Regions from separate parts of the Streptomyces sp. NPDC048295 genome, predicted to be linked through region 1. Evidence: riboswitches for the same ligand, from Rfam matches in the RefSeq annotation. Region 1 holds a riboswitch; each other region holds the start of a gene.
What was found. Region 1 has a riboswitch for thiamine pyrophosphate ahead of thiC (phosphomethylpyrimidine synthase ThiC). Riboswitches for the same ligand answer to the same signal wherever they lie in the genome.
Positions count from the first base shown of each region.

Region 2: another riboswitch for thiamine pyrophosphate. It lies ahead of AB0D53_RS33995 (thiamine ABC transporter substrate-binding protein); the one in region 1 lies ahead of thiC (phosphomethylpyrimidine synthase ThiC).
Region 3: another riboswitch for thiamine pyrophosphate. It lies ahead of thiO (glycine oxidase ThiO); the one in region 1 lies ahead of thiC (phosphomethylpyrimidine synthase ThiC).

Region 1 covers NZ_JBEZLL010000004.1:162,494-172,864, forward strand. Annotated here, with positions in the region: gene AB0D53_RS07380 (helix-turn-helix domain-containing protein) at 1-251, shown strand, start outside; gene AB0D53_RS07385 (SsgA family sporulation/cell division regulator) at 353-790, shown strand; gene AB0D53_RS07390 (YibE/F family protein) at 872-2,206, opposite strand; TPP riboswitch at 2,277-2,410, shown strand; gene thiC (phosphomethylpyrimidine synthase ThiC) at 2,403-4,178, shown strand; gene AB0D53_RS07400 (hypothetical protein) at 4,310-5,134, opposite strand; gene AB0D53_RS07405 (metallophosphoesterase) at 5,317-6,375, opposite strand; gene AB0D53_RS07410 (LacI family DNA-binding transcriptional regulator) at 6,549-7,661, opposite strand; gene hisC (histidinol-phosphate transaminase) at 8,035-9,111, shown strand; gene AB0D53_RS07420 (cytochrome ubiquinol oxidase subunit I) at 9,404-10,371, shown strand, end outside.
Region 2 covers NZ_JBEZLL010000030.1:81,953-92,323, forward strand. Annotated here, with positions in the region: gene AB0D53_RS33955 (helix-turn-helix domain-containing protein) at 1-299, shown strand, start outside; partial or broken gene AB0D53_RS33960 (M23 family metallopeptidase) at 389-1,033, opposite strand; gene rpsB (30S ribosomal protein S2) at 1,320-2,222, shown strand; gene tsf (translation elongation factor Ts) at 2,322-3,158, shown strand; gene pyrH (UMP kinase) at 3,318-4,094, shown strand; gene frr (ribosome recycling factor) at 4,273-4,830, shown strand; gene AB0D53_RS33985 (phosphatidate cytidylyltransferase) at 4,830-5,915, shown strand; gene rlmN (23S rRNA (adenine(2503)-C(2))-methyltransferase RlmN) at 6,009-7,115, shown strand; TPP riboswitch at 7,171-7,287, shown strand; gene AB0D53_RS33995 (thiamine ABC transporter substrate-binding protein) at 7,362-8,474, shown strand; gene AB0D53_RS34000 (iron ABC transporter permease) at 8,600-10,213, shown strand; gene AB0D53_RS34005 (ABC transporter ATP-binding protein) at 10,216-10,371, shown strand, end outside.
Region 3 covers NZ_JBEZLL010000006.1:343,634-354,004, forward strand. Annotated here, with positions in the region: gene AB0D53_RS12030 (peptide-N4-asparagine amidase) at 1-1,674, opposite strand, end outside; gene AB0D53_RS12035 (FAD-dependent oxidoreductase) at 1,786-3,042, opposite strand; gene AB0D53_RS12040 (hypothetical protein) at 3,071-3,415, opposite strand; TPP riboswitch at 3,467-3,579, shown strand; gene thiO (glycine oxidase ThiO) at 3,577-4,761, shown strand; gene thiS (sulfur carrier protein ThiS) at 4,758-4,994, shown strand; gene AB0D53_RS12055 (thiazole synthase) at 4,998-5,792, shown strand; gene pknB (Stk1 family PASTA domain-containing Ser/Thr kinase) at 5,903-7,819, shown strand; gene AB0D53_RS12065 (deoxyribonuclease IV) at 7,826-8,680, shown strand; gene AB0D53_RS12070 (DUF4396 domain-containing protein) at 8,926-9,399, shown strand; gene AB0D53_RS12075 (sulfite oxidase-like oxidoreductase) at 9,433-10,065, opposite strand; gene bfr (bacterioferritin) at 10,221-10,371, shown strand, end outside.

The DNA of each region.
Region 1 (10,371 bases):
CGGTGAAGGACCGCGCGGCACTCCTCGAACGACTGCGTTCGCTCGGGCGGATGGAACCTGTCATCGAGCGGCAGGAGTACGCCCTGGGCACGGTCTGCGCGGCCATCCCGATCACAGCCGGATTCACCGCCGCCGCGATGGCGATTTCCGTACCCCTGGAGCAGGAGAACCGGTTGCTCCCCGCAGTCGAACAACTACGTGGCGAAGTGGCCAACCTCTTGCGTTCGTTCGTGTTCTCTATCAGTATCTGAAAAATCACTCCTTGTGATCTGCTATCGCGTGCACCACGATGGCGTCAATAGGGCCACGGGGGATCATTCCTGGCCAGATTCATCTACTGCGGGGTTGAACGATGCGCGAGTCGGTTCAAGCTGAGGTCATGATGAGCTTCCTCGTTTCCGAGGAACTCTCTTTCCGGATCCCGGTGGAGCTCCGGTACGAGGTCTGCGATCCGTATGCGATCCGGATGACCTTCCATCTGCCAGGTGACGCCCCCGTCACCTGGGCATTCGGCCGTGAGCTGCTGCTCGACGGCCTCAACAGCCCCAGTGGTGACGGTGATGTGCACATCGGACCCACTGAGCCCGAGGGACTTTCCGACGTACACATCCGGCTTCAGGTCGGCGAGGACCGAGCCCTCTTCCGGGCCGGTACGGCGCCGCTTGTGGCATTTCTCGACCGGACCGACAAGCTTGTGCCGCTGGGGCAGGAGTGCACGTTGGGTGACTTCGAGGGCAACCTGGAGGACGCCCTGGGCCGGATCCTCGCCGAGGAACAGAACGCCGGCTGACGGGAACGGGCGCCGCCGACCGGCTCGCCGGTCGAACACGGTACCTGCCGAATGGGTGAATTGTTCACCTGGCTGAGACGATCAGGGCTTCGTCCTACGACGACGGCCTTTCCCGGCCCGTACGGGTGCCGAAGCTCCGGCTTCCGCGCCGAGCCCTGTGCGGTCCGCGGAGACGACCAGCGCGGCGAGCACCGTCGTCACCGGCACCGAGGCGACCAGTCCGATCGAGCCGACCAGCGTTCGTACGATCTCCTCCGCCACCAGCTCGCTGTTGGCCACCGTCCCCACGCTGCTCTGCGCGATGGAGAACAGCAGCAGCAACGGCAGCGCGGCGCCCGCGTATGCGAGCACCAGCGTATTGACGACCGAGGCGATGTGGTCGCGTCCGATCCTGATCCCTGCCCGGTAGAGGCCACGCACACCCAACGTCGGGTTCGCCTGGTGCAGTTCCCAGACCGCCGAGGTCTGGGTCACTGTCACGTCGTCGAGCACCCCGAGCGAACCGATGATGACACCGGCCAGCAGCAGACCGCTCATGTCGATGTGCGGGTACAGGCCGTGGATGAGGCCGGTGCTGTCATCGGTGTTGCCGGTCAGGCTCGCCCAGCCGATGAAGAGCGACCCGAGCAGTCCGATCAGCAGCAGTGAGATCAGCGTGCCGATCACCGCGACCGAGGTGCGGGCGGTCAGGCCGTGGCACATGTAGAGCGCGATCAGCATGATGGCGCTGGCCCCGACCACCGCGACGAGCAGCGGATTCGAACCCTGGAGAACGGCCGGGAGGATGAACAGGGTCAGCACGGCGAACGACACCGCGAGCGCGACCAGTGCCATCACCCCGCGCATGCGGCCCACCGCGACCACGACCAGGGCGAAGATCCCGGCCAGCAGAGCCATCGGGAACTTCCGGTTGGCGTCCGTCACCGAGTACTGCAGATCGTGGGGCGCGTCCGGTGCGTACGACACCACCACGCCCTGCCCCTGGCGCAACTGGCGCGGGGAGTCGGGCTGGACGATCTCGACGAAGGTGCGGCCCTTGTCGTGACCGCTCGTCACCTCGACCGTGGCCTTCCTGCACGGTCCTCTTCCGCTTCCCGAGGGCGGTGTGGTGTCTCCGCCCAGGGGTGTCTGGACCGCGTTCACTTCCTTGCAGTCCACCATGTCGATGCTCACCACCTTTCCCTGCTGGGTCTGCCGGTCGAATCCGACGCCGGTTCTCTCGTGCGCCGGCGCACCGCCCGGCCAGAGCGCCACCAGGCCGACGAGCACGGCGGCGGCGAACGGGATCAGTACGGCCGCGATGACCTTGCGCAGATGTTTGGAGACGGGTGCGGCAGGGCCGTGGCTGTGCGAGTGGCCGTGCTGATGGCCCTGCTGATGGCCCTGCGGTTCGTGGTCGATATGGAGGGACGTCACCGGCCGATCATCGCAAGAAGGGACGGGCCCTCTGTTCATCACGCCGGACGGGGCGCTAGCGTGGAGGGACCTTTGCACACGCGGGAGCTCGGAGCACCGGGCTGAGAGGGCGCTGATATCCGTACGTCCGTACGGGAAGGGCTGCGCCGACCGCCGAACCTGTTACCGGGTAATGCCGGCGTAGGGAGTAGGTCTCATGACCACAGCGGACGCACGCACGCCTGCCTCGAACCAGAGCGACGAGGCCGGGAAGTCCATCGGCTGGCACAAGGGGTACGTCCAGGGCTCGCGCCCGGACCTCCGGGTGCCGGTCCGTCAGGTGCACCTCACCAACGGCAAGGACGTGACGCTGTACGACACGTCGGGTCCGTACACCGATCCCGCCGTCGGGACCGATGTCCGCCGCGGTCTCGCACCGCTGCGGGAGAACTGGATCGTCGCCCGCGGCGACACCGAGGAGTACCCGGGCCGCCCCGCCCGTCCGGAGGACGACGGGCTCAAGCACACCTCGCCGCGCGGCGGGCTGCGCAACCTCGACGCGGTCTTCCCCGGCCGCCCGCGCCTGCCGCGCCGCAGCCGCGACGGGCAGCCGGTGACCCAGCTCGCGTACGCCCGCCGGGGCGAGATCACCCCGGAGATGGAGTACGTGGCGATCCGGGAGAACGTCGAGCCCGAGGTGGTGCGGGAGGAGATCGCGGCCGGCCGGGCCGTGCTGCCCGCCAACGTCAACCACCCCGAGACCGAGCCGATGATCATCGGCAAGCGGTTCCTGGTGAAGGTCAATGCCAACATCGGCAACTCCGCGGTGACGTCCTCCATCGAGGAGGAGGTGGAAAAAATGACGTGGGCGACGCGCTGGGGCGCCGACACCGTCATGGATCTGTCCACCGGCCGCAACATTCACACCACCCGTGAGTGGGTTCTGCGCAACTCCCCCGTGCCGATCGGCACCGTTCCGCTCTACCAGGCCCTCGAAAAGGTCGACGGCCGGGCGGAGGAACTCACCTGGGAGATCTACAAGGACACCGTCATCGAGCAGGCCGAGCAGGGCGTCGACTACATGACGGTCCACGCCGGCGTGCGCCTGCCGTACGTGCCACTGACCGCCCGCCGCAAGACCGGCATCGTCTCCCGGGGCGGCTCGATCATGGCGGCGTGGTGCCTCGCGCACCACAAGGAGTCCTTCCTGTACGAGCACTTCGAGGAGCTCTGCGAGATTCTCGCGAGCTACGACGTGACGTACTCGCTGGGCGACGGGCTGCGTCCCGGATCGATCGCCGACGCCAATGACGAGGCGCAGTTCGCCGAACTGCGCACGCTGGGCGAGCTGAACGCGGTCGCCAAGCGGTTCGGCGTACAGACCATGATCGAAGGCCCGGGCCATGTCCCGATGCACAAGATCAAGGAGAACATCGACCTCCAGCAGGAGATCTGCGAGGAGGCGCCGTTCTACACGCTCGGCCCGCTGACCACCGATGTCGCGCCGGCGTACGACCACATCACCTCGGGCATCGGCGCGGCGATGATCGCGTGGTGGGGGACGGCGATGCTCTGCTACGTCACGCCGAAGGAGCACCTCGGCCTGCCCAACCGGGACGATGTGAAGACCGGCGTCATCACCTACAAGATCGCGGCGCATGCTGCGGACCTCGCCAAGGGCCACCCGGGGGCGCAGGACTGGGACGACGCGCTCTCGGACGCCCGTTTCGAGTTCCGCTGGGAGGACCAGTTCAATCTGGCTCTCGACCCGGACACCGCGCGGGAGTTCCACGACGAGACGCTGCCTGCCGAGCCGGCGAAGACGGCGCACTTCTGCTCGATGTGCGGACCGAAATTCTGTTCTATGAAGATCTCCCAGGACATCCGGCGTGAGCACGGCGGTTCGCAGACGGAGATCGAGGCGGGCATGGCGGAGAAGTCCAAGGAGTTCGCGGCGTCCGGCAACCGGGTCTATCTGCCGATCGCGGACTGATCCGGGACTCGGGTCCGTCCGGCGGATCACGGCCGGACGGGCCCGGGCGGTCGCTCCAAAGGCTCCGGCTTCCGGGCGACCGGTTCCGCCGTCGAGGCGACCGGCCCCGCCGTCGAGCCGTGCGGAGCCGGTCAGTCCAGTTCGTGCTCGGGGCCGCCGAAGTCGGGGCTGGTGAAGTCCGGTGAGGTGAACGTCGGGCGGGGGCCCGCCGCCGGTCCGTCGCCCGGGCTGGAGAAGTCCGGCCGGCTGTAGCCGACCTTCGGGATGCGGTTCGCCGAGGGCAGCGGGGTGCGCGCGGCGGGAGCGGCCTCGGGGTCGGCGAGTGCGTCCCGCAGGAACGGCAGTATGCCGCGCTCCAGCAGGGCATGACGCCACGCCTCCCTGGCCCGTGCCACGTCCTCCGGCAGCTCGTCCTCCTCCTCGTCGACGGGCTGCGAGTCCGGTCCGTTGCGCAGCGCGGTGATGAGCAGCCCGGCGGCGGCGGCCAGGATGGCTGCGGCCGTGACCGCCGCGAAGAACCAGCCGGCGGAGACCATGGTGGAGGCGAACGAAGGAGGCGGGTCGAGCAGTCTCAGCAGATAGCCGGCCAGCAGGAATATGAACGCGGCGGTACCGGCGAGCACCGGCGCCAGGACCGTGATCACGGCTCCTATGCCGGCGCCCGACTGATGCGGACGGGTGGCGGTGAACCCGGGGCCCGGGTCCTGGTCCTCCCCGTCGGCGGGGCCGCGCAGTTCCTCTCGGGCCTGTACATAGTGCTTGTACTCGGTGGCGGCCGTGGAGGTGATCAACTCGGTGGCGTCCAGCGCCATGGTGCGCAGCTGTACGGCGTTGAGCCGCTCGCCGACCGCGGCCAGATCTGGTCGTTCATGGGCATGGCGCAGTGCGTCGTCGAGGATCCGCTCGTACTCGGGTCGGTCCTCGGCCAGCAGGTGCGGAGCGCTGTTCATGTGCATCCCCCGATGCTCCGTCGAGCCTGACTGCCCGCTCAGGACTGGCAGTTGGGCGGAAACGGAGGAGAGCCTGCTACTGATACGCCGATGGTAGAGCGCTCACGGCACGGGGTGACAGGGGGTTTCCGCAAATAGGCCCGGTGTTCGGCGTGCTCAGTTCCTGGGAGCGTCTTCCCGGAAGAACGTCAGTCATGCAGGGGCAGTTGGACGACCAGCAGCTTTCCGGCCATGGTCACTCCGCCGTCCATGGCGATGGCGAGCCCGTCCGCGTACACGTGCGGACCCTCGACCACGGGGCCGGAGCTGTCCTCGCCGTCCTCCGAACCGACCTCTCCGAGGAGGTACGGAATGGGGCTGTGACCATGGACGATGCGCTGTCCGCCGTAGGCCGCCATCAGCTCCCGGACGGCCTGCGGACCCGATTCGTCGCGGAAGGCGAACCGCTTGGTGAGTTTGCGGAAGAGGTCCCAGCACTCATCGGCGTCGTTACGCGTGAGGATGGCGTGCACCGTGTCGTTGACGTCCTCGATGGTGGTGCCGTATTCGAGGTAGGCCGTCGTGTCGGAGTGCATCAGCAGATGCCCGTCCTCCTCGACGATCGCGTCGAGCCGGGACATCCACTGGAGGTGGACGTCCTGGAGCCGCTCCATGTCGTTCTTCTGACCGCCGTTGAGCAGCCAGGCGGCCTGGAACGTGGCGGTGCCCGCACCGGAGTTGACCGGGGTGTCGTTGAACCGCTTGGCGCCCAGGAGCAGGAGTTCGTGATTGCCCATCAGGGCCTTGCAGTAGCCCCCGGCGGCCGCGGCCTCGGCGGACAGGCGCATCACGAGGTCGATGACCCCGATGCCGTCGGGGCCCCGGTCGGTGAAGTCGCCGAGGAACCAGAGCCGGGCATTGCCCGCCGACCACTTGCCGTCGGCGTCGATCAGGCCCTGCTCGGCGAGGGCGGCGTGGAGCTCGTCCAGGTAGCCGTGGACGTCGCCGACCACGTACAGCGGTCCGAGGCCCTGGTCCGGTACGGGCCGCGGGTCGGGGACGGCCGTCACCTGCAGGGTGTCGCCGCGGTTGATCACGGGAAGGTCGCGCTCGGTGGGGGTGTACCCCTCCGGCGGCTCGCCGCCGGGCACGGCGTTGCCCGGGTGCGGTGGTGATGGCGGCACCGGGGTCTGGGCATAGGGCGGTACGCGGAAGTCGCGCAACGTCGCAGTCCGCACCACGGGTTCCTGACCGGCCCCCTGTGTCATCGACCCCTCCACCACCGTCGCGCCGCCGTACACCTGACGGGCCCTGCTGGTCGGGGCGGTCCGCGGTGTCGTGCGCCCATCATAGGAATGCGGATCGTGCTGTGTGACGCACCAGGGGTGGTGAATCCGGACGCACGTCGGGTTCACCAGCCGATTGGTCCGAAATCGCCTGATCAATCCCCTGCCGGGGAACGGGGCGCGCTGACCGTGGTGCGGGGTGGACGGCGTTGCGAGGAGGTCCGCACGATGAGTTCGGTCGGTATGACCTGCTCCACCGGTCCGTCCTGAGCCACGCCCTCGATGGCATCGATCAGGAGCTGGACGACTGCCGTGCCGATTCTGCGCGGCTTGAGCGAGAGGGTGGTGATGGGGGGCTCGGTCGTCGCGTACACGGTGGACTCGCTGCAGCAGACCAGCAGCAGGTCCTCCGGGACGCGCAGGCCGTACCTGCGGGCCGCCGCCAGCAGATCGGTGCCGTTGGGGTCGAAGAGCCCGTAGACGGCGTCGGGCCGGTCCGGGCGGGCGAGCAGCCGGTCGGCGGCGACCGCGCCCGCGCACGGGTCGTGGGCGGGGTACGACTCGTACACCGGGTCCTGGCCCACGCGCTCGCACCAGTGGAGGTACGCGCTGGTGGAGAGGCGGGTGTACGTGTCGGTGGTGGTGCCGGTGAGCAGACCGATGCGGCGGGCCCCGGCGGCGGCGAGATGGTCGAGCAGGTCGAGCACGGCGGCCCGGTGGTCGTTGTCGACCCAGGCGGTGACCGGGAGGGTGCCGGCCGGGCGGCCGTCCGAGACGACGGGCAGCCCCTGGCGCACGAGCTCGGTGACGACCGGGTCCTGGTCGGAGGGGTCGATCACGACGGTGCCGTCGAGCGCGACGTTCGACCAGACGTCGTGGCGTGAGGTGGCGGGCAGGATGACGAGGGCGTAGCCGCGGGCGAGCGCGGCGGAGGTGGCCGCTCTGGCCATCTCGGCGAAGTACGCGAATTCGGTGAAGGTGAAGGGTTCGTCCCCGTAGGTCGTCACGGTCAGGCCGATGAGGCCGGACTTGCCGGTACGGAGGGTGCGGGCCGCGGCGGAAGGGCGGTAGCCCAGGCGCTCTGCGACCTCGCGGACATGGCGGCGGGTGGCGTCCGGGAGCCTGCCCTTGCCGTTGAGCGCGTCGGAGACGGTCGTGATGGAGACTCCGGCGGCGGCGGCCACATCCCGGATTCCCGCTCGTCCCTGCCGGCCGCCGCGCCGGGGTGTGTCCGTCCGGCTCACCTGGTGCTTCCCTGCTGCTGTCATGGCGAGCCGATAGTAGGGCTCGGAGGGGCGGTAGGCCCGGTCGCATATTCACTCGTTGACAGGCACGTTTTTGCATGATCGTTAATGGTCAAATGCCTTGAAAACCAAGGATGTTGATGGGCCTGACCGTAGTGTGTCATGTGCCGAAGTCGATGGGCCTACTAAATGGTCGATGTCTCGAAGAGGTCTCATCTCACCTTTTCGAGGGACGCGCGCCACGGAGTGAGCCACCGGCGCGCGCCGTAAGGGGAAGCGCTCCCCCCATTCCCGGTCGCACCGGACGATTGGGCGCCCGGGGCCATTCGCAGCGGCGCTCAATCCTCATAAGGTGAGCAGTATTGATGTGTACAGAGACGGTCGAGGAGGACCTGCGGTGAGCGAGACGAGCCCCAAGCTGCGCGCCGAGCTGGACGGCGTCCCCGCCTATGTACCGGGCAAGCCGGCCGCGGCCGGCGGACCGGTCGCGTTCAAGTTGTCCTCCAACGAGAATCCTTATCCGCCGCTGCCTGGGGTGATGGAGTCCGCCCTGGCCGCGGCCGGGAACTTCAACCGCTACCCGGACATGGCCTGCACCGGCCTGATGAACGAGCTGGCCGAGCGTTTCGGTGTGCCTCTGTCGCACCTCGCCACCGGGACCGGCTCGGTCGGTGTGGCGCAGCAGCTGCTCCAGGCCACCTCGGGCCCGGGTGACGAGGTCATCTACGCCTGGCGCTCCTTCGAGGCGTACCCGATCATCACGCAGATCAGCGGTGCGACCTCGGTGAAGGTGCCGCTGACCGACGAGGTGCACGATCTCGACGCGATGGCGGACGCGATCACGGACCGCACCCGGATGATCTTCGTCTGCAACCCGAACAACCCGACCGGCACCGTGGTGCGCCGGGCCGAGCTGGAGCGGTTCCTGGACCGGGTGCCGGGCGATGTCCTCGTGGTGCTCGACGAGGCGTACCGGGAGTTCATCCGGGACGTCGAGGTGCCGGACGGCATCGAGATCTACCGGGACCGGCCCAATGTGGCGGTGCTGCGGACCTTCTCCAAGGCGTACGGCCTGGCGGGGCTGCGGGTCGGCTTCGCCGTGGCGCACGAGCCGGTGGCGGCGGCGCTGCGCAAGACGGCGGTGCCCTTCGGGGTCAGCCAGCTCGCGCAGGACGCGGCGGTCGCCTCACTGCGTGCCGAGGACGAACTCCTGGGGCGGGTGGGCTCGCTGGTGTGCGAGCGTCAGCGGGTGCAGCGGGCGCTGGCCGGTCAGGGGTGGACCGTACCGGACTCCCAGGCGAACTTCGTCTGGATGCGGCTCGGGGACCGCACCGCGGACTTCGCCGCGGCGTGCGAGCGGGCCGGAGTGGTGGTCAGGCCGTTCGTGGGTGAGGGTGTGCGGGTCACGATCGGGGAGGACGAGGCGAACGACCTGTTCCTGAAGGTGGCCGAGTCGTACCGCAAGGAGCTGTAGGGCGGTCGCGCGGTCCGTCCGCGCGATCAGGGGATCCGGGCCCCGTACCTCGTCGACGAGGTACGGGGCCTTCTCGTTCCCTGGGGTCCGCGGTGCTCCAGGGGCGTCTGGTTCGGGTGGATTGATCGGAACGTCCCAAGAGGGGTACCCCGCCCGAACGTCCCGAAAGTCTGTGCGTCATAATGCTTGTGAATGTGAACGCGTTCACAAGCGTGTCCTGTTCCTCCCGTGATCGGTCGGATTTAAAGGGCAAACTGCCGATGTGATTACGGCGACGTAAGGAGAAGACGACGTGGAGCTGGCTCTGGCGCCGGAAACCCTGGCGCGATGGCAGTTCGGTATCACTACCGTCTATCACTTCCTGTTCGTCCCCCTGACGATCTCTCTCGCCGCGCTCACCGCCGGCCTGCAGACCGCCTGGGTCCGCACGAACAACGAGAAGTACCTCAGAGCGACGAAGTTCTGGGGCAAGCTCTTCCTGATCAACATCGCCATGGGCGTCGTCACCGGCATCGTCCAGGAGTTCCAGTTCGGCATGAACTGGTCCGACTACTCTCGGTTCGTCGGTGACATCTTCGGTGCTCCGCTCGCGTTCGAGGCACTGATCGCGTTCTTCTTCGAGTCCACCTTCATCGGGCTGTGGATCTTCGGCTGGGACAAGCTGCCGAAGAAGATCCACCTCGCCTGCATCTGGATGGTCTCGATCGGGACCATCCTGTCCGCCTACTTCATCCTGGCGGCCAACTCCTGGATGCAGCACCCGGTCGGCTACCGGATCAACAAGGAACGCGGCCGCGCCGAGCTCACCGACTTCTGGCACGTGCTCACCCAGAACACCGCGCTCGCCCAGTTCTTCCACACCATCACCGCGGCCTTCCTGGTCGGTGGCGCGTTCATGGTCGGCATCGCCGCCTTCCATCTGGCGCGCAAGAAGCACATTCCGGTGATGCGGACCTCGCTGCGGCTCGGCCTGGTCACCGTGGTCATCGCCGGACTGCTCACCGCCATCAGCGGCGACCAGCTGGGCAAGGTCATGTTCAAGCAGCAGCCGATGAAGATGGCCGCCGCCGAAGCCCTCTGGGAGGGCCAGGAGGGTGCGCCGTTCTCGGTCTTCGCCGTCGGCGACGTGGCCAAGGGCCACAACACCGTGGAGATCTCCATCCCGGGGATACTGTCCTTCCTCGCGGACGACAGCTTCACCTCGTACGTCCCCGGCATCAACGACATCAACAAGGCCGAGCAGGAGAAGTTCGGCCCCGG
Region 2 (10,371 bases), on a different contig from region 1:
GGCAGCTCGATCTCGTCGGGGACCGCCGCCACCGGGCGGTCGTAGCCATCTCGGCCAGCGAGCTGGACGCCGGGGCACGCGAGAAGATCAGGGCCGCGCACGGCGGGCTGATCGCCATGATCGTCGAGGCGCTCGGCGACCTCGGCCACGCCCAGCCGAGACTGGCGGCGATGCTGCTCCAGGGTTCGGTGGACGCCGCGGTGCGACGTATCGAACTGGCTGTGGCAGAGGAGCCGTCCGTGATCGCGGACACCGCCGTCGCCATGATTCTCCGAGGCGTGCAGGGCGCACAGGACTGACGCCGCCGCGTCGCGGCGAGCGCGAGCAGAACGCCGGGGGCGGCGAGCCCGTCCCCGGTCCCCATCGCCGAGCGCCCGGACCCGGGCTCGGGTTCGGGCACCCCGAACACCGGAAGCAGCCGGGACGGGCCCCGCCGAAGCAGCGACGGCGGCAGCAGTGACAGCGGATCCAGATAGGTGTCACCGCGCCGCAGCCCCCAGTGCAGACAGCCCGACGCGCAGTGGAAGGGCCCCGTCTCCACGACCGCCACCACCTGCTCCGCCGTCACCTTCTCGCCCTTCGTGACGAGAGCGCGCACCGGTTCGTACGTGGTCCGAAGCGGCGGATCGCCGCTTCCGGCCACCTCGATCGCCAGCACCCCGCGCCCCGCCACACGTCCCGCGAACGACACCTCTCCCGGTGCGGCGGCGAGGACCGTCGCCCCCGGCTCCGTGGCGAGGTCGACGCCGCGGTGCCCCCGCCCGTAGGGACCGGCCGGGGGCTCCCACCCGCGTACGACCGCGGGCCTCCCCGCCAACGGCCAGGCCCGGTCGCCGTCCGCCGCCGGTGCGGGAGCCGGTGCCGGAACGGGCGCGGGGACGGGGGCCGGTGCCCGTGCGGTGGCGACCGACGGGCCGCACACCACCGCCAGCAGGACCACCACCGCCACCACGAGTGCCTCCCGCAGATGAAGGGAAGCGGGCTCCGGGGAACCGGCCGGACCGGTCGGATCAGTTGTGCTCGGATCAGGCATGCATCGCATGGCAGAACCGTCCCGCAGTCCCACGATCCGCGGGGATCATGAACCGGATCTGTGGACAACCAGCCGGTTGTGGACAGCGCCGTCACCCGGCACCCGGGCCGTCCCGTACACTTCCTATGGCGATCCGGGTCACCGGGTCGACTTCGCACGCCCCGCCACCTCCCTCTCTGCGGACGGTGGCCGCGCTCCTCGGTCCCTCGTGGCACGGCGCGTCGGGGCGTCAGGCGCGACAGCAATCCTGCGGTCGCGACAACCGAGCACCTCAAGGAGTACGGCCATGGCCGTCGTCACGATGCGGGAGCTGCTGGAAAGCGGCGTCCACTTCGGTCACCAGACCCGTCGCTGGAACCCGAAGATGAAGCGCTTCATCTTCACCGAGCGCAACGGCATCTACATCATCGACCTGCTCCAGTCGCTGTCGTACATCGACCGCGCCTACGAGTTCGTCAAGGAGACCGTCGCCCACGGCGGCTCCATCATGTTCGTGGGTACGAAGAAGCAGGCCCAGGAGGCCATCGCCGAGCAGGCGACGCGCGTCGGCATGCCGTACGTCAACCAGCGTTGGCTCGGTGGCATGCTCACCAACTTCTCCACCGTCTACAAGCGCCTTCAGCGTCTGAAGGAGCTCGAGCTCATCGACTTCGAGGACGTGGCCGCCTCCGGCCTCACCAAGAAGGAGCTCCTGGTCCTCTCCCGCGAGAAGGCCAAGCTGGAGAAGACCCTCGGTGGTATCCGCGAGATGCAGAAGGTGCCGAGCGCCGTCTGGATCGTCGACACCAAGAAGGAGCACATCGCCGTCGGTGAGGCGCGCAAGCTCCACATCCCGGTCGTCGCGATCCTCGACACCAACTGTGACCCCGACGAGGTCGACTACAAGATTCCGGGCAACGACGACGCGATCCGCTCCGTCACCCTGCTCACCCGCGTGATCGCCGACGCCGTCGCCGAGGGCCTCATCGCCCGTTCCGGTGCCGCCACCGGTGACTCGAAGCCGGGCGAGAAGGCCGCCGGCGAGCCGCTCGCCGAGTGGGAGCGCGACCTGCTCGAGGGCGACAAGAAGGCCGACGCCGAGGTGCAGACCTCCGCCGAGACCGAGAAGGTCGCGGACGCCGAGGCCGCCGCGGCCCCCGCCGCCGAGGCTGCTGCCGAGGCTCCGGCCGCGGACGCCGAGCAGGCCTGACACCCGTCACGGCTGAAGACGGCGGGGGCCGGTGCCACAAGCACCGCCCCCGCCGTTCACCCGTAGATCTTTCAGACTTCGAGAGAGAAACACAGACTCATGGCGAACTACACCGCCGCTGACGTCAAGAAGCTCCGCGAGCTGACCGGCGCCGGCATGATGGACTGCAAGAAGGCGCTCGACGAGGCCGACGGTATCGTCGACAAGGCCGTCGAGGCGCTCCGTATCAAGGGCCAGAAGGGCGTCGCCAAGCGCGAGGGCCGTTCTGCCGAGAACGGTGCCGTCGTCTCCCTCATCTCCGAGGACCAGACGTCCGGTGTTCTGCTGGAGCTGAAGTGCGAGACGGACTTCGTCGCCAAGGGTGAGAAGTTCCAGAACGTCGCGAGCACCCTCGCCGCGCACGTCGCCGCCACCTCCCCGGCCGACATCCAGGCGCTGCTCGCCTCCGAGATCGAGGCCGGCAAGACCGTCCAGGCGTACGTCGACGAGGCCAACGCCAACCTCGGCGAGAAGATCGTCCTGGACCGCTTCGCGCAGTTCTCCGGCGCGTACGTCTCCGCGTACATGCACCGCACCATGCCCGACCTGCCGCCGCAGATCGGTGTTCTGGTCGAGCTGGACAAGGCCGACGCCGAGCTGGCCAAGGGCATCGCGCAGCACATCGCCGCGTTCGCCCCGAAGTACCTGTCCCGCGAGGACGTCCCGGCCGAGGTCGTCGAGGCCGAGCGCCGCGTCGCCGAGGAGACCACGCGCGCCGAGGGCAAGCCCGAGGCCGCGCTCCCGAAGATCGTCGAGGGTCGCGTCAACGGCTTCTTCAAGGAGGCCACCCTCCTCGGCCAGCCGTACGCGCTGGACAACAAGAAGTCCGTCCAGAAGGTCCTGGACGAGGCCGGTGTCACCCTGAAGCGCTTCTCGCGCATCAAGGTCGGCATCTGAGTCCGTCCGCGAACAACGGTGGACCCCGATAGGGTCTAGTGCAGTCGTCGGCCGCACTCACGCCGTACGACCGCAGATCTGACGAGGAGGCCATTGCCGCTGAGGGACACCAGACCCACCGGCAATGGCCTTCTTCGTATGTGCACGAGGAGAATCTCCATGAACAAGGGCGCGGACGCCGCACAAGGTGACCACAAGCGCGACGACGGCAAGGTGGCCGGACGCTTCATGCTGAAGCTGTCCGGAGAGGCGTTCGCCGGCGGCGGGGGTCTCGGCGTCGACCCCGACGTCGTACACGCCATCGCCCGGGAAATCGCGGCGGTCGTCCGTGACGGCGCGGAAATCGCGATCGTCATCGGCGGCGGCAACTTCTTCCGCGGCGCCGAGCTCCAGCAGCGCGGCATGGACCGGGCCCGGTCCGACTACATGGGCATGCTCGGCACGGTCATGAACTGCCTGGCGCTCCAGGACTTCCTGGAGAAGGAAGGCATCGACTCCCGCGTCCAGACCGCCATCACCATGGGGCAGGTCGCGGAGCCGTACATCCCGCTGCGCGCCGTGCGCCACCTGGAGAAGGGCCGCGTCGTCATCTTCGGCGCCGGCATGGGGATGCCGTACTTCTCCACCGACACCACCGCCGCCCAGCGCGCCCTGGAGATCGACGCAGAGGCCCTTCTGATGGGCAAGAACGGGGTGGACGGGGTCTACGACTCCGACCCGAAGAGCAACCCCGACGCGGTGAAGTTCGACGCGCTCGAGTACAGCGAGGTTCTCGCCCGCGATCTCAAGGTCGCCGACGCCACCGCCATCACGCTCTGCCGCGACAACGACCTGCCGATCCTCGTCTTCGAGCTCACCGCCACCGGCAATATCGCCCGCGCGGTCAAGGGTGAGAAGATCGGGACGCTCGTGAGTGACCGGAGCACCCGGGTCTGAGGACCGGGGGACCTTCCCGGAGTACCACGGGAGGGTCCGGGCCCCGGGGTCACCCCCGGGACCGGCCCCGAAGGATGGACAACGGCCTGCCGGTCGGACACCGTGCAGGTGAGGACGCGACGCAGGACCCGCCGGGCCCGGGCACGACGGGCCCACTCAAGACACGCAGGAGCACGTGGTGATCGAAGAAACCCTCCTCGAGGCCGAGGAGAAGATGGAGAAGGCCGTCGTCGTCGCGAAAGAGGACTTCGCCGCGATCCGCACCGGCCGTGCGCACCCCGCGATGTTCAACAAGATCGTCGCCGACTACTACGGCGCGCTGACCCCGATCAACCAGCTCGCCTCGTTCTCGGTGCCCGAGCCGCGCATGGCCGTCGTGACGCCGTTCGACAAGACCGCGCTGCGCAACATCGAGCAGGCGATCCGTGACTCGGACCTCGGCGTCAACCCGAGCAACGACGGCAACATCATCCGGGTGACCTTCCCGGAGCTCACCGAGGAGCGCCGCCGCGACTACATCAAGGTCGCCAAGGGCAAGGCCGAGGACTCCAAGATCTCCATCCGCGCCGTGCGCCGCAAGGCCAAGGAGACCCTGGACAAGCTGGTCAAGGACAAGGAGTCGGGCGAGGACGAGGTGCGTCGCGCCGAGAAGGAGCTCGACGACACCACTGCGAAGTACGTCGCGCAGGTCGACGAGCTGCTCAAGCACAAGGAAGCCGAGCTGCTCGAAGTCTGATGAACGACTCTTCCTGGGGCGCCCCGCAGGGAGCCGGCCACTGGGGTGCGCCCGAGATGCGGGCTGCCCCGGCGGGTCCTGCTTACGATGTGCATGACGCCCAGCAGACTCGGCCCATGCCCATCGTGCCGGACGATCCCGACGCAGGTAGAGACGCTTACGACCGTGATGACCGGGGCCAGGGGGCCGGACGCCTGAGCGGCGGCCCCCTGTTCCGTGACGAGAAGCCGCAGGAGCCCATGTCCACCGCGCCGCCGTCCCCGCAGAAGAAACGTGCGGGCCGTGACCTGCGAGCCGCCATAGGGGTCGGTGTGGGGCTCGGCGCCGTCATCGTCGCCTCGCTGTTCATCGTCAAGGCCGTCTTCGTCGGTGTCATCGCCGTCGCCGTCGTCGTGGGCCTGTGGGAGCTGACCTCCCGGCTCCAGGAGCGCAAGGGCATCAAGGCGCCGCTCGTCCCGCTGGCGGTGGGCGGCGCGGCGATGGTGGTCGCCGGCTACGCGAAGGGCGCCGAAGGCGCCTGGGTGGCGATGGCGCTGACCGCGCTCGCGGTGCTCGTCTGGCGGATGACCGAGCCGCCCGAGGGCTACCTCAAGGACGTCACGGCCGGTGTGTTCGCGGCGTTCTACGTACCGTTCCTCGCCACGTTCGTCGCCATGCTCCTGACCGCCGACGACGGGCCGCAGCGGGTGCTCACCTTCCTGCTGCTGACCGTGGTCAGCGACACGGGTGCGTACGCCGTCGGCTGGCGCTTCGGGAAGCACAAGCTCGCACCGCGCATCAGCCCCGGAAAGACCCGGGAGGGACTCTTCGGGGCCATCGCCTTCGCGATGGTGGCCGGTGCGCTGTGCATGCAGTTCCTGATCGACGGCGGTTCCTGGTGGCAGGGGCTGCTGCTCGGGCTCGCCGTCGCGGCCAGCGCCACGCTCGGCGACCTCGGCGAGTCCATGATCAAGCGGGACCTCGGGATCAAGGACATGGGCACGCTGCTGCCGGGGCACGGCGGCATCATGGACCGGCTCGACTCGCTGCTGCCGACCGCCCCGGTGGTCTGGCTGCTGCTGGTGCTGTTCGTCGGCTCCGGCTGAGATCGCGCCGCTGACCTGCGATTCTTCGAGTGCGGGCCCGCTGTCCACAGGACGGCGGGCCCGCACTGTTCCGTCTGCGACACTGGATGAACCATGCCTAAGCCCGGAGAACTCACTTTCGTCGCGCCCCGCGGAGCCAAGAAGCCGCCGCGGCACCTCGCCGACCTCACGCCCGCCGAGCGCAAGGAAGCCGTCGCCGCGATCGGCGAGAAGCCGTTCCGCGCCCAGCAGCTGTCGCAGCACTACTTCGCGCGGTACGCGCACGACCCGGCCGAGTGGACCAACATCCCGGCCGCGTCGCGGGACAAGCTCGCCGAGGCGATGTTCCCCGATCTGATGTCCGTGGTCCGCCACATCAGCTGCGACGACGACACCACCCGCAAGACGCTCTGGAAGCTGCACGACGGGACGCTCGTCGAGTCCGTCCTGATGCGCTACCCGGAGCGGGTGACGATGTGCATCTCCTCCCAGGCGGGATGCGGGATGAACTGCCCGTTCTGCGCGACGGGGCAGGCCGGTCTCGACCGCAATCTGTCGACCGCCGAGATCGTCCACCAGATCGTGGACGGGATGCGGGCGCTGCGCGACGGGGAGGTTCCCGGCGGCCCGGCGCGGCTCTCCAACATCGTCTTCATGGGCATGGGCGAGCCGCTCGCCAACTACAACCGGGTGGTCGGCGCGATCCGCCGGCTGACCGACCCCGAGCCGGACGGGCTGGGGCTCTCGCAGCGTGGGATCACCGTCTCCACGGTGGGCCTGGTGCCCGCGATGCTCCGCTTCGCCGACGAGGGCTTCAAGTGCCGACTCGCCGTCTCGCTGCACGCCCCGGACGACGAGCTGCGCGACACCCTCGTCCCCGTGAACACGCGCTGGAAGGTGGGTGAGGTGCTGGATGCCGCGTGGGAGTACGCGGAGAAGTCCGGCCGCCGCATCTCCATCGAGTACGCGCTGATCCGTGACATCAACGACCAGGCCTGGCGCGGTGACCGGCTCGGCCGGCTCCTCAAGGGCAAGCGGGTGCACGTCAACCTGATCCCGCTGAACCCCACGCCCGGTTCCAAGTGGACCGCCTCGCGGCCCGAGGACGAGAAGGCGTTCGTCGAGGCGATCGCGGCCCACGGGGTGCCGGTGACCGTGCGGGACACCCGTGGCCAGGAGATCGACGGAGCCTGCGGGCAGCTGGCGGCGGCCGAGCGCTGAGGCCACTCCCGAACGGGCCCGGGAGCCCGTGTAGCCTGGGCCCGAAATCAACTTCATATTCCGACAGGGGAGCGCCACAGCGCTGAGAGTGCGGCACCGAGGACAGGTCGGCCGCAGACCCTCTGAACCTCGCCCGGGTCATTCCGGGTAGGAAGTTCGGTCATCAACTCATGCTGTTGCGCCCTGCCCGCTTCTCCGCGGGCGGGGCCGCGTCTCTTCCTGGCCAAAACCCAGGAGGAATCCACAATGAGCACCACTCGCAGGACCAAGCAGCTCGCGGCATCGGCCGCCGCCGCCGCGCTCGGCGTCACCGCACTCGCCGGGTGCGGCAGTTCCGGCGATCAGTCCGCCGGATCCGGCGGCACGAAGGGCCCGGCCTCCAAGACCGTGACCCTCGTCAGCCACGACTCCTTCAACGCCTCCAAGGACGTACTGAAGGAGTTCACCGCGGAGACCGGCTACACCGTGAAGGTGCTGAAGAGCGGTGACGCGGGTGTCGCGCTCAACCAGGAGATCCTGACCAAGGGCTCCCCGCGCGGCGACGTGTTCTTCGGCGTCGACAACACACTGCTCTCCCGCGCCCTCGACAGCGGGCTCTTCACGCCGTACGAGGCGAAGGGCATCGACCGGGTCGCGGCGGACACCCTGCTCGACGCGGACAAGCACCGGGTCACCCCGATCGACACCGGCGACATCTGCGTCAACTACGACAAGAAGTACTTCGCCGACAAGAAGCTCGCGCCGCCGCAGTCCTTCGCCGACCTGGCGAAGCCCGCGTACAAGAACCTCCTCGTCACCGAGAACGCCGGAACGTCCTCGCCCGGCCTCGGTTTCCTCCTCGGCACCGTCGCCACCTACGGCGAGAAGGGCTACCAGGACTACTGGAAGAAGCTGAAGAGCAACGGCGTCAAGGTCGTCGACGGCTGGGAACAGGCGTACAACGAGGAGTTCTCCGGCTCCGCGGGCGGCAAGAAGGCCAAGGCCGACCGGCCGCTCGTCGTCTCGTACGCCTCCAGCCCGCCCGTGGAGGTGCTGTACGCGAAGCCGCAGCCGGCCGAGGCGCCGACCGGTGTCGCCACCGGGACCTGCTTCCGGCAGATCGAGTTCGCCGGCCTGCTGAACGGTGCGAAGAACGAGGCGGGCGGCAAGGCCCTGCTGGACTTCCTGATCGGCAAGAAGTTCCAGGAGGACATGCCGCTCAACATGTTCGTGAACCCGGTCACCAAGGACGCGAAGCTGCCGGAGCTCTTCACGAAGTTCGGCGCGACGGTGGACAGGCCGACGACCGTGGCCCCGGACCTCATCGCCAAGAACCGTGAGCAGTGGGTCCAGTCGTGGTCCTCGCTCGTAGTGAAGTAACGAAGACCCCCGTACGCGGACCGGCCGCGGGCGGGGAGGCTCCCCGCGGCCGGCCGGTCCGGCCTTCGCGGGCGCGGGGCGCTCGTGCGAAGGCCCGGCGCGGGAACGCGGTGCGGCTCGGCCTGATGGCCGTGCCCCTCGCGTTCTTCGCGCTGTTCTTCGCCTACCCGGTCGCCGCGATCGTCGGCCGCGGCCTGAAGGTGGACGGCGTCTGGCAGTTCGGCCGGATCGGCGAGGTGCTGACCCGGCCGGACATCCGCGAGGTCCTCTGGTTCACCGGCTGGCAGGCGCTCGCCTCGACCGCGCTGACCCTGTTGATCGCGCTGCCGGGCGCCTATGTCTTCGCCCGTTTCGACTTCCCCGGCAAACAACTGCTGCGGGCGGTCGTCACGGTGCCGTTCGTCCTGCCGACCGTGGTCGTCGGTACGGCCTTCCTGGCGCTGCTGGGGCGTGGCGGATTCCTCGACGAACTCTGGGGCGTACGGCTCGACACCACCGTCTGGGCGATTCTGCTCGCCCATGTCTTCTTCAACTACGCGGTGGTGGTCCGGACGGTCGGCGGGCTGTGGGCCCAGCTCGACCCCCGGCAGGAGGAGGCCGCCAGGGTGCTGGGCGCGGGACGGTTCGCCGCCTGGCGTCGGGTCACCCTGCCGGCCCTCGCGCCCGCCGTGGCCGCGGCCGCGCTGATGGTCTTCCTCTTCACCTTCACCTCCTTCGGTGTCGTGCAGATCCTCGGTGGTCCCGGTTTCTCCACGCTGGAGGTGGAGATCTACCGGCAGACCGCGCAGCTGCTCGCCCTGCCGACGGCCGCCGTGCTGACACTGGTGCAGTTCGCCGCGGTCGGCGCGATCCTCGCCGTGCACGCGTGGACCGTACGGCGCCGGGAGGCCGCGCTGAAGCTGGTCGACCCGGCGCAGACCGCGCGCAGTCCTCGCGGCGCCGGGCAGTGGGCGCTGCTCTGCGGGGTGCTGCTGACCGTACTGCTGCTGATCCTGCTGCCGCTCGGGGTACTCGTCGAGCGCTCCTTCGACACCGGCGGCGGGCATGGTTTCGACTTCTACCGTGCCCTGGCGTCCGTGGACGCGGGCGGTGGTACGTTCCTGGTCGCGCCGCTCGAAGCGATCTGGAACTCCTTGCAGTACGCGCTGGTCGCGACGGTCATCGCGCTCGTCATCGGCGGGCTGGCCGCCGCGGCGCTGACCCGGCGCGCCGGGCGCCTCGTGCGCGGCTTCGACGCGCTGCTGATGCTGCCGCTCGGGGTGTCCGCGGTCACCGTCGGCTTCGGCTTCCTGATCACGCTGGACAAGCCCCCGCTGGATCTGCGGACCTCCTGGATCCTGGTGCCGCTCGCCCAGGCGCTGGTCGGTGTGCCCTTCGTCGTACGGACCATGCTGCCCGTGCTGCGTGCTGTGGACGGGCGGCTGAGGGAGGCCGCGGCGGTCCTCGGGGCGTCGCCGCTGCGGGCCTGGCGTGAGGTCGATCTGCCGCTGGTGCGGCGGGCGTTGCTGGTCGCGGCCGGTTTCGCGTTCGCCGTCTCGCTCGGCGAGTTCGGCGCGACGGTGTTCATCGCGCGGCCCGACCGCCCGACGCTGCCGGTCGCCGTGGCCCGGTTGCTGGGGCGGGCCGGGGAGCTCAACTACGGCCAGGCGATGGCCCTCAGCACCATCCTGATGGTGGTCTGCGCCGTCTCGCTGCTGCTGCTCGAACGTATCCGCACGGACCGGTCCGGGGAGTTCTAGAGATGCTGACACTGGAATCGGCCATGGTCCGCTTCGGCGAGCGGGCGGCGCTCGACGCGGTGGACCTGGAGGTCGCCGAGCACGAGATCGTGTGTGTGCTGGGGCCGAGCGGGAGCGGCAAGTCCACTCTGCTGCGGGTGGTCGCCGGACTGCACCCG
Region 3 (10,371 bases), on a different contig from region 1:
CGCGGTCGTCAGGGAGCGCGCGTAACAGGTCCCGGTGTCGGTGGTGCCCCGGTACGTCTCGGACGACGCGCCGTCGGCGGCCCGGACGGCGCCGTTCTCGCGGGCGAGGTTGCCGGTCGAGTCCATGGTGTCGTCCGTGACCGCGTCCGTGCGCCAGCCGTGCCCGGAGCCCGTCCTGGACGTGTCGAGGAGCACACGGCGCTGGGTGACGGCCGCGTTCAGCTCGTAGTTGTCGTAGTCGCCGTAGAGCGGGATGTCCATGTCGACGTCGATGGGGTAGGACCAGGCGTGCCGCCGGGCTTCGGCGCGCCCGCCGGTGCTGGTCGTCACCGTGGTGGCGCCGTGGTCGCGCTGGTGCATCGTCTGCTGTTGGCCGGTCCTGGAGACCGTGTCCTCGTTGGTGTACGAGAACTGCTGCTCGACGGTGGTGGTGACCCGGCCCTTCGAGGTCCGGACGTAGCCGGAGATCCTCCAGGAGCGCCCGGTCGACACGGCGACATGGGTGGAGCCGTCGCCGCGCGGGGTCCGGACGGTCCTCACCACCGGCTCGTCGCCGAGCGTGTCGACGGTGACCCTGCCGCTCGTACGGGCCGCGTGCGCGTCCGTGCTCAGGAAGAGCGAACCGTCGACGATCCAGGTGTCGGCGGCTCCGTACGGCGTGATGCTGATGGCGTGCGGCCTGCCGTCGGCCAGTTCACCGGCGAAGGGGGTCAGGTCGATGTCGTAGGCCTCGGTCCTGAACTGGTCGATGGCCGGGACGGGCCGCCACAGGGTCGGGACGATGCCGCCGGAGTAGACCACGGGGTACGGCTGGGCGAGGCCCGCGGGCCGTCCGTCCACGGCGATCTGCACCTCGCGGTAGGGGCCGCCGCCGCAGAGGTAGTCCGGGGCGGTGGCGGCGAGGTCGTCGGGGACCGCGTCGAACCACTGCTCGTCGCAGCCGCCGCCGCGTGCGTACACCTGGAGGCGCGCGGCGGTCAGGTTGCGCGGGAAGGTGACGTCGGTGCTGGTGGAGCCGCCCTTGCCCACGCTCATCCAGGGGGCGCTGTCGGACCCGGTGGTGCCGAGGGGGACGATCCGGTCGGCGGTCCGCGCGGCCGGGTGGTGCTTGTCGGCCCGGTAGTACGTGATCGTCAGCCTGACCTTGTACACACCGGTGTAGGTGTCGTTGACAACGTTGCCGAGGTCCAGCTGGAGCTTCTGCGGGTCCTTGAGGAGCGGCGCGAAGTCGGTGATGTCCTTGGCGACGTGCCAGCTGATGCCGTCCTCGTCGGGCTCGGCGGTGCTGGTGCGGAAGATCTCCGCGCCGCCCACGAACACCGCGGCGAGACGATCGTACTGACGCCCCTTCACGCTGGCCGACCAGTCGAGGACGACCTTGTTCCAGGGGCCCTCGCAGGTGTCGGGCGGGGTGAGCGTGGTGGTGTACGGCGGCCCGCCGAGGGTGTTGCCGAAGTCGTGCTCGACGGCCGTGACCGAGCAGTGCGCGGTGTCGGGCCGGGAGACCGGCGGCAGCGCGTCGACCGGGTCCTGGTAGTCGACGGCCGGGTTGGAGCCGGGCCTCGGGGCGGTGCCCGCGTTCGCCGGGACGGCGAGCGCGCCGCCGGCCAGGGCGATCGAGGCCGAGACCACGCAGATCCGGCGCAGGGCGCGGACCCATCTGTGTCGGAACATGTGCTTCCTCCGGGAGCGGGCGAGTGATCCAGAGGATGTACGGTGCACCAATTCCGGCCGCCGTCCAAGAGCTTGCCCGCACTCCGGACGCTCCGCACGCCCGGCGGCGCGCTACTGACGGACCGCCGACTTCAGCGGTACGGAGGGGTCGGCGGCCCGCGCAGGATCGAGCCGCGCCCCCGCCTCGATGAGTTTGCGCCCCTGCGCCAGGTCGCGCGGCCGGCCGACGGCGAGCACCGCGACCAGCACGCCGTCGCGCAGCCAGCACACCGACCAGGCGGGCTCGGCCGGATCGCCGCGCCAGAGCAGGGTGTCGGCGCTCCCGTGGTGGCCCGCGTACTGCACGAACCGGTCGAACTGCTCGGACCAGAAGTACGGCACGGGGTCGTAGACCGCCGGCGCCGCGCCGTCCCCGGCGAGCGCCCCGATGATGTTGGCGGCGGCGGTGCGCGGGCCCTGGAGCGCGTTGTCCCAGTGGTGGACGAGCAGGCGTTCGCCGTACCGGGCGGAGGGGAACGAGGCGCAGTCGCCGACCGCGTACACATCCGGCAGCGAGGTGCGCAGCGCTTCGTCGGCGGTCACCGATCCGTCCGGTCCGAGCTCGATGCCGGAGCCGGCCAGCCAGCCGGTGGCGGGCCGGGCGCCGATCCCGACGACGACCGCTGCGGCCGGGACCGTACGGCCGTCCGCGAGGACCACCCGGCCCGGCTCGACGCGGTCGACCCGGGCGCCGGTGAGGAGTTCGGCGCCGGTCTCCGCGTACCAGGCGGCCATCGGGGCGGCGACCTCCGCGGGCATCGCGCCCGCGAGGGGCCGGTCGGCGGCCTCGACGACGGTGACCGCGCAGCCGGCCGCGCGGGCCGCGGTGGCGAACTCGGCGCCGATCCAGCCCGCGCCGACGACCACGACGCCGTGCTGCTCGTCGAGGACCGGCCGCAGCCGTGCCGCGTCGTCGAGGGTGCGCAGCAGGTGGACACCGGGAACACCCTCGACCCCGGGCAGGACGACGGGTTCGGCACCGGTCGCGATCACCAGCACGTCGTAGGGAACAGGGCCCGACGGGGTGTCCAGTTCGTGTGCCGCGGGGCGCACACCGGTGACCTCGCGGCCCAGTTGCAGATCGATCTCCAGCGCCTCGAAGTCGATGTCGAAGGCGGAGTCCTCGGCCTTGCCGAGCAGCACCGCCTTGGACAGCGGGGGCCGGTCGTAGGGCTGATGCGGTTCGGCGCCGATCAGGGTGACGGGGCCGGTGAAGCCCTGCTCGCGCAGGGCCACCGCGGTCTGCACCCCGGCCATGCCCGCTCCGACGACGACGACGCGGCTTCGTGTCCGCCGGTCCGGCTGCTCTGACTGCTGCTGCTCGCTCACCCGTACACCTTAAGCACCTGACAGATCGTCAGGAAAGGGTGAGTTCCTCGACCGTGCTCGTCCCGCCGCCCTCCTGCGACTCCCACTCCCACCGCTCGTCCAGCCGGACCCGGCCGTCCGCGAGGTCGACGACGGTGGAGTGGCAGTGGCCGCAGGACGTCGTTCCGTCCTGCTTGAGCTGGACGTAGCGGAAGTCGAGCAGGTCGCCGGTCCGGGTGCCGACGAGATGGCCGCGCACCACGTCGCCGCCCGCGTACTCGGCCCAGATCCGGCCGTCCTCCTCGTGGTACGTGAAGCGGGTACGGGTGCCGACCTGGCCGGGCGCCTGGTCGGCCACCGGTGACAGGACGAGTCCGTCGAGCGAACGGGCCACGGCGGCTGCTCCCTTACTGGGGCGGGCGGACGGGGTTTAGGGTGGCCAACGTAAAGCACTCGCGGGAGCCCGGACGCACCGGGCTGAGAGGGAGGCTGGGCGGCCTCCGACCGTACGAACCTGATCCGGGTCATGCCGGCGAAGGGAGGGGCTGGAAGCCCATGCGTTCTTCTCGGAACGGAAACGGATCCGATGTCCTGGTCATCGGGGGCGGGATCATCGGCCTGGTGACCGCCTGGCGGGCCGCGCAACGCGGACTGCGCATCGCGGTCGCCGACCCCGAACCGGGCGGCGGAGCCGCCCGGGTGGCGGCCGGCATGCTGGCCGCGGTCACCGAACTCCACTACGGCGAACAGCTGCTGCTGGGCCTCAATCTCGCCTCCGCCGCCCGCTATCCGGCCTTCGCGGCCGAGCTGGAGGCGGCGAGCGGGCGGGAGACCGGTTTCCGCGCCTGCGGCACCCTGGCCGTCGCACTGGACTCCGACGACCGCGCCCATCTGCGGGACCTGCACGCCCTGCAGCGGCGTTCGGGCCTGGAATCGGAGTGGCTCACCGGCCGCGAGTGCCGCCGTCTGGAGCCGATGCTCGCGCCGGGTGTCCGGGGCGGTCTGCGGGTCGACGGCGACCACCAGATCGATCCGCGCCGGCTGGCCGCCGCCCTGCTGACCGCCTGCGAGCGGGCCGGGGTGGTCTTCCACCGCGGCTGGGCGGAGCGCCTGAGCGTGGTGGGCGGCCGGGCCGCCGGGGCGGTGCTCGCCGGGGGTACGGAGCTCGTGGCCGACCAGGTCGTGCTCGCCGCGGGCAGCCTCAGCGGCCGGCTGGCGGGGGTGCCCGACGAGGCCGTGCCGCCGGTCCGGCCGGTGAAGGGCCAGGTGCTGAGGCTGACCGTGCCGGCCCGGCACGCGCCGTTCCTGAGCCGGACCGTACGGGCCCTGGTCCGGGGCAGTCATGTCTATCTGGTGCCGCGCGAGAACGGCGAGCTGGTCGTCGGCGCCACCAGCGAGGAGATGGGCTGGGACACCACCGTCACCGCGGGCGGCGTCTACGAGCTGCTGCGGGACGCCCACGAACTGGTGCCCGGCATCACCGAGCTGCCGCTCACCGAGACCCTGGCCGGCCTGCGCCCCACCTCCCCCGACAACGCCCCGCTGCTCGGCCCCACCGCCCTGCCCGGCCTCCACCTCGCCACCGGCCACCACCGCAACGGGGTGCTGCTCACCCCCATCACCGGTGACGTCATGGCCGAGCTCCTCACCGGCGGCGAGCCGCCCGAGCCGACCCGCCCCTTCACCCCGCGCCGTTTCCCGTCCCCCGCCGTCTCCGCACGTCAGGAGCAGCCCGCATGACCGAGCCCGTACCGCTCCCCGGGGCCGCCGCCCTCTCCGTGTCCGTGAACGGCGAGGTCCGCCGCCTCGCCGGGGGCACCACCCTGGCGGCACTCGTCGCCACGCTCACCACCGCGCACTCCGGTGTCGCGGCCGCCGTCAACGAGACCGTCGTACCGCGCGGCCGGTGGTCCGCCACCGCGCTCCTCGACGGTGACCGCGTCGAGGTCCTGACCGCGGTCCAGGGAGGCTGAACCGTGCCGGACGACCTCTTCACCCTCGGTGACGCCACCTTCGGCTCCCGGCTGATCATGGGCACGGGCGGGGCGGCCGGCCTCGACGTGCTGGAACGCTCCCTGACCGCCTCCGGCACCGAGCTGACCACCGTCGCGATGCGGCGCCTCGATCCGACCGTGCAGGGTTCGGTCCTCTCCGTCCTGCGGCGGCTCTCCATCCGCGTGCTGCCGAACACGGCGGGCTGCTTCACCGCGGGCGAGGCCGTGCTGACCGCCCGGCTGGCCCGCGAGGCGCTCGGCACCGACTGGATCAAGCTGGAGGTGGTGGCCGACGAGCGGACGCTGCTGCCCGATCCGATCGAGCTGCTGGACGCCGCGGAGATCCTGGTGGACGACGGCTTCACCGTGCTGCCGTACACCAACGACGACCCGGTGCTGGCCCGCAGGCTCCAGGACGTGGGGTGCGCGGCGGTCATGCCGCTCGGCTCCCCCATCGGCTCCGGACTCGGCATCCGCAATCCGCACAACTTCCGGCTGATCGTCGAGCAGGCCCGGGTGCCGGTGATCCTCGACGCGGGTGCCGGGACGGCCTCCGACGCGGCGTTCGCGATGGAGCTGGGGTGCTCGGCGGTGATGCTGGCGTCCGCGGTGACCCGGGCCCAGGAGCCCGAGCTGATGGCCTCGGCGATGCGCCACGCGGTGGAGGGCGGGCGCCTCGCGTACCGGGCCGGCCGGATTCCACGCCGCCACTTCGCCGAGGCGTCGTCGCCGGTGGAGGGGCGCGCGGTGCTGGACCCGGAGCGCCCGGCCTTCTGAGCCGCCGGTACGGCGTGGAGTGCGTGTCCCTGTCACGGCTCGGCTGCAGTACGGCCCCGGGAGTGCCCCGGCCCGTGGGCCGTGTCCGTGGCGGCTCGTAGACTCGCTGCGTGGATACGACCCTCCAGGACCCTCTCGTCGGGCAGCTGCTCGACGGCCGCTACCGCGTCGATGCCCGCATCGCCGTGGGCGGCATGGCCACGGTCTACCGGGCCGTGGACACCCGGCTGGACCGGGTGCTCGCCCTCAAGGTGATGCACCCGGCGCTGGCGACCGACGTCTCGTTCGTCGAGCGCTTCATCCGGGAGGCCAAGTCCGTGGCCCGGCTCGCGCACCCCAACGTGGTCGCGGTCTTCGACCAGGGCGCCCAGGGACAGTACGTCTATCTCGCGATGGAGTACGTCGCGGGCTGCACCCTGCGCGACGTGCTGCGCGATCGCGGCGCGCTCCAGCCGAGGGCCGCCCTGGACATCCTGGAGCCGGTCCTCGCCGCCCTGGGCGCGGCGCACCGGGCGGGCTTCGTGCACCGCGACATGAAGCCGGAGAATGTCCTGATAGGGGACGACGGCCGGGTCAAGGTCGCCGACTTCGGACTCGTACGGGCGGTCGGCGCCGTCACCGACACCACCGGGTCCCTCCTGGGCACGGTCTCCTATCTCGCCCCCGAGCAGATAGAGGACGGCACAGCCGACACCCGCACCGATGTGTACGCCTGCGGCGTCGTGCTGTACGAGATGCTGACCGGGTCCAAGCCGCACGGCGGCGACACCCCCGCGCAGGTCCTCTACCAACACCTCAACGAGGCCGTCCCGCCGCCGTCGGCCGCCGTCCCGGGGCTCCCGGACGCGCTCGACGGCCTGGTGGCGAGCGCCACCGCCCGTGACCCCGAGCTCCGCCCGTTCGACGCGGTCGAGCTGCTCGCCGGGACCCGGGAGGCCCGCTCCGGTCTCACCGACGCCCAGCTGGACGCCGTACCGCCGCAGGCCACCGCCGAGGTGCACGACGCCGCCGAGGACCGCACCAGCGTGATCCCGCGGCTGCTCCCGGCCGGCCAGGGCGTCTCGCACCACACCAGCCGGCTGGAGATGCCCCCGCCCCAGCCGCCACGGACCGCGGGGCCGGGCCGGGACCGTCGCGCGCCGCGGCGCTCCGTGATCGCCGTGGTCGTCGCCGTGCTGCTGGCCCTGGGGATCGGTACCGGTGTCTGGTACATCAACTCCGGGCAGTTCACCCGGGTGCCCTCGCTGCTCGGCCAGACCGAGAAGAACGCCGAGCGGCGGCTCTCGGACGCCGGTCTGGAGCTCAAGGGCGTCAAGCGGTCCTACAGCGACACCGTGGAGCGCGGCAAGGTCATCGGCAGCGACCCGGAGTCCGGCGCCCGCGTCAGGGGCAACGACGCGGTGACGCTCGTCGTCTCGCGCGGCCCCGAGATCGTGAAGGTGCCCGACGTCCAGGACCTCTCGCTCGCCGACGCCAGGGCCGAGCTGAAGAAGGCCGGTCTGGTGCCCGGGATGGTCACCAAGGAGTTCAGCGAGGCGACGACACGGGGCGACGTGATCCGTACGGACCCCGTGGCGGGCACCGAGCGCCACCCGGACTCGGCGATCGCCCTCGTCCTCAGCAAGGGCACCCCGGTGGACGTCCCCGATGTCACCGGGCTGTCGGTGGTGGACGCCACCGCCGCGCTGAAGGAGAAGGGGCTGAAGGCGAAGGTGCTGCCCGGCCGGGTCAATTCCCCGGAGGTCGCGGGCGACATCGCCCGGCAGTCGCCGGGCGATGGCAGCGAGGCCGCCGAGGGCGACACCGTCGAGCTGACGGTGTCCGAAGGGCCGCGCATGATCGACGTCCCGGACGTCACCGGCAAGGACGTCGACGAGGCCACGAGCGAACTGAAGGACGCGGGCTTCGAGGTCAAGGTCGACCGCCCGTTCCTGTCCTTCAGCGACACCATCGCGAGCCAGTCCGTCGACGGCGGCAAGCAGGCCCCCGAGGGCAGCACCATCACCATCAAGACCAAGGGACTCTAGATCCACATGCGCAACCCAGTCGGCGGCCATGTTCCGGTGGCCGGCGGCCTCGCCAAGGCCGGCCTCCCCTACGCCCGCGAGATGGGGGCGGAGGCCGTCCAGGTCTTCGTCGCCAACCCGCGCGGCTGGGCGACTCCCGTCGGCAATCCGGCCCAGGACGAGCAGTTCCGCGCCGAGTGCGCCGCCGGGTCCATACCGGCGTACGTCCACGCCCCGTACCTGATCAACTTCGGATCGCACACCGCGGCGACGGTCGAGAAGTCCGTGGAGTCGCTGCGCCACTCGCTGCGCCGGGCCCGCGAGATCGGCGCCCTGGGCGTCGTGGTGCACACCGGATCGGCGACCGGCGGCCGGCCGCGCGAGCAGGCCCTGGCGCAGGTGCGCACGCACATGCGGCCGCTGCTGGACGAGCTGACCCATGACGACGACCCGTTTCTGCTGCTGGAGTCGACGGCCGGGCAGGGGTTCTCGCTCTGCTCCCGGACCTGGGACTTCGGCCCGTACTTCGACGCGCTCGACGCCCACCCGAAACTCGGCATCTGCCTCGACACCTGTCACATCTACGCGGCGGGCCACGATCTGACCGGTCCGGCGGGCATGCGGCAGACCCTGGATCTGCTGGTCTCGACGGTCGGCGAGGGCCGGCTGAAACTGATCCACGCCAATGACTCCAAGGACGTGGTGGGGGCCCACAAGGACCGGCACGAGAACATCGGCGCCGGGCACATCGGCGAGGGACCGTTCCGTGAGCTGTTCTCGCACCCGGCGACCGCGGGCGTACCGCTGATCATCGAGACGCCGGGCGGCAAGGAGGGCCACGCGGCGGACGTGGCCCGGCTGAAGCGGCTGCGCGACGACTGATTCCCCATTGAGGAATACCCCATGGGGGTATACGGTTCCTGCTGTCGGCAGGAACCGCTACTCGGCATTGGGGGATCGCCATGCAGCACGACACGGACCACGGGCAGCACAGCCACCACGCGGACCACACAGGCCACGCGGACCGCACAGGCCATGCAGACCACTCGGGCCACGCAAACCACACCGAACACACAGGCCACACCGAACACGCAGACCATGCAGAGCACGCAGACCACGCAAGCCACATGGACCACTCCGCCCACGCCGGTCATCGCCCCGGCAAGGTGAGCTGGGCCATGGCCGCGCGGGCCACGCTGCACTGCCTCACCGGCTGCGCCATCGGCGAGATCCTCGGCATGGTGATCGGCACGGCGTTCGGCTGGGGCAACATGGCCACGATGGCGCTCGCCATCGTCCTGGCCTTCTTCTTCGGCTACACGCTGACCCTGCGCTCCATCCTGAAGGCGGGCGTCGACTTCGGCACCGCCCTGCGGGTCGCCCTCGCCGCCGACACCCTGTCCATCGCGGTGATGGAGCTGATCGACAACGGCGTGATCGCGCTGTGGCCGGGCGCCATGGACGCCACCCTCCTGGACGCACTGTTCTGGGGCGCGCTCGCGCTCTCGCTCGCCGTCGCCTTCGTCGCCACCACACCGGTCAACAAGTGGATGATCGGCCGCGGCAAGGGCCACGCGGTGGTGCACCGGTACCACCACTGAGGAACGGGCCGGAGCGGCCCGTGGGCCATCAGGTCAGAGCTCGGGGCCGTCCCCGGGCTCTTCCTGGTACGAGTAGCGCTGCTCGCTCCACGGGTCACCGATGTTGTGGTAGCCGCGCTCCTCCCAGAAGCCACGGCGGTCCGCCGTCATGTACTCGACACCCCGGACCCATTTGGGGCCCTTCCAGGCATAGAGGTGCGGCACGACGAGACGGAGCGGGAAACCGTGCTCGGCGGTGAGCAGTTCGCCGCCCTTATGAGTGGCGAAAAGTGTTCGGTCCGAGGCGAAGTCGGAGAGCCGCAGATTGGAGCTGAAGCCGTACTCGGCCCAGACCATCACATGGGTGACGTTCGGCGCGGGCGGCGCCAGCTCCAGGACCGTACGGGCCAGGACCCCGCCCCATTCGGCACCGATCATGCTGAATTTCGTGACGCAGTGCAGGTCGGCGACGACCGAGGCGAACGGCAGCACCGAGAACTCCTGATGGTTCCAGCAGTGCTTCTCACCGTCCGCGGTGGCCCCGAAGACCCGGAACTCCCAGCGGTCCGGCTTGAACTTGGGCACGGGCCCGTAGTGGGTAACCGGCCAACCACGCTGGAGCCTCTGTCCCGGCGGAAGCTCGGACTGCTCTGACGCGCGGTGTTCCCGGCTTTCCGGCTGACCCATGACTCCATGGTGACAGACAGGCAGGGGTGGTCCCGACCAGGCCAGGGGCGAATCAGGACAACTCACAGTAAGCCTGTACTTACTGGACGACCATCGGGTGCGATGACAAGATGCGGCCAACTTGTCCGGTCCACCGGTTGGAAGGAGCCTCTGCGATGCAGGGCGACCCCGAGGTCCTTGAGTTCCTGAACGAGCAGCTGACCGCAGAACTGACTGCCATCAATCAGTACTTCCTGCACGCGAAGATGCAGGACAACTTCGGCTGGACGAAGCTCGCGAAGTACACGCGCTCCGAGTCGTTCGACG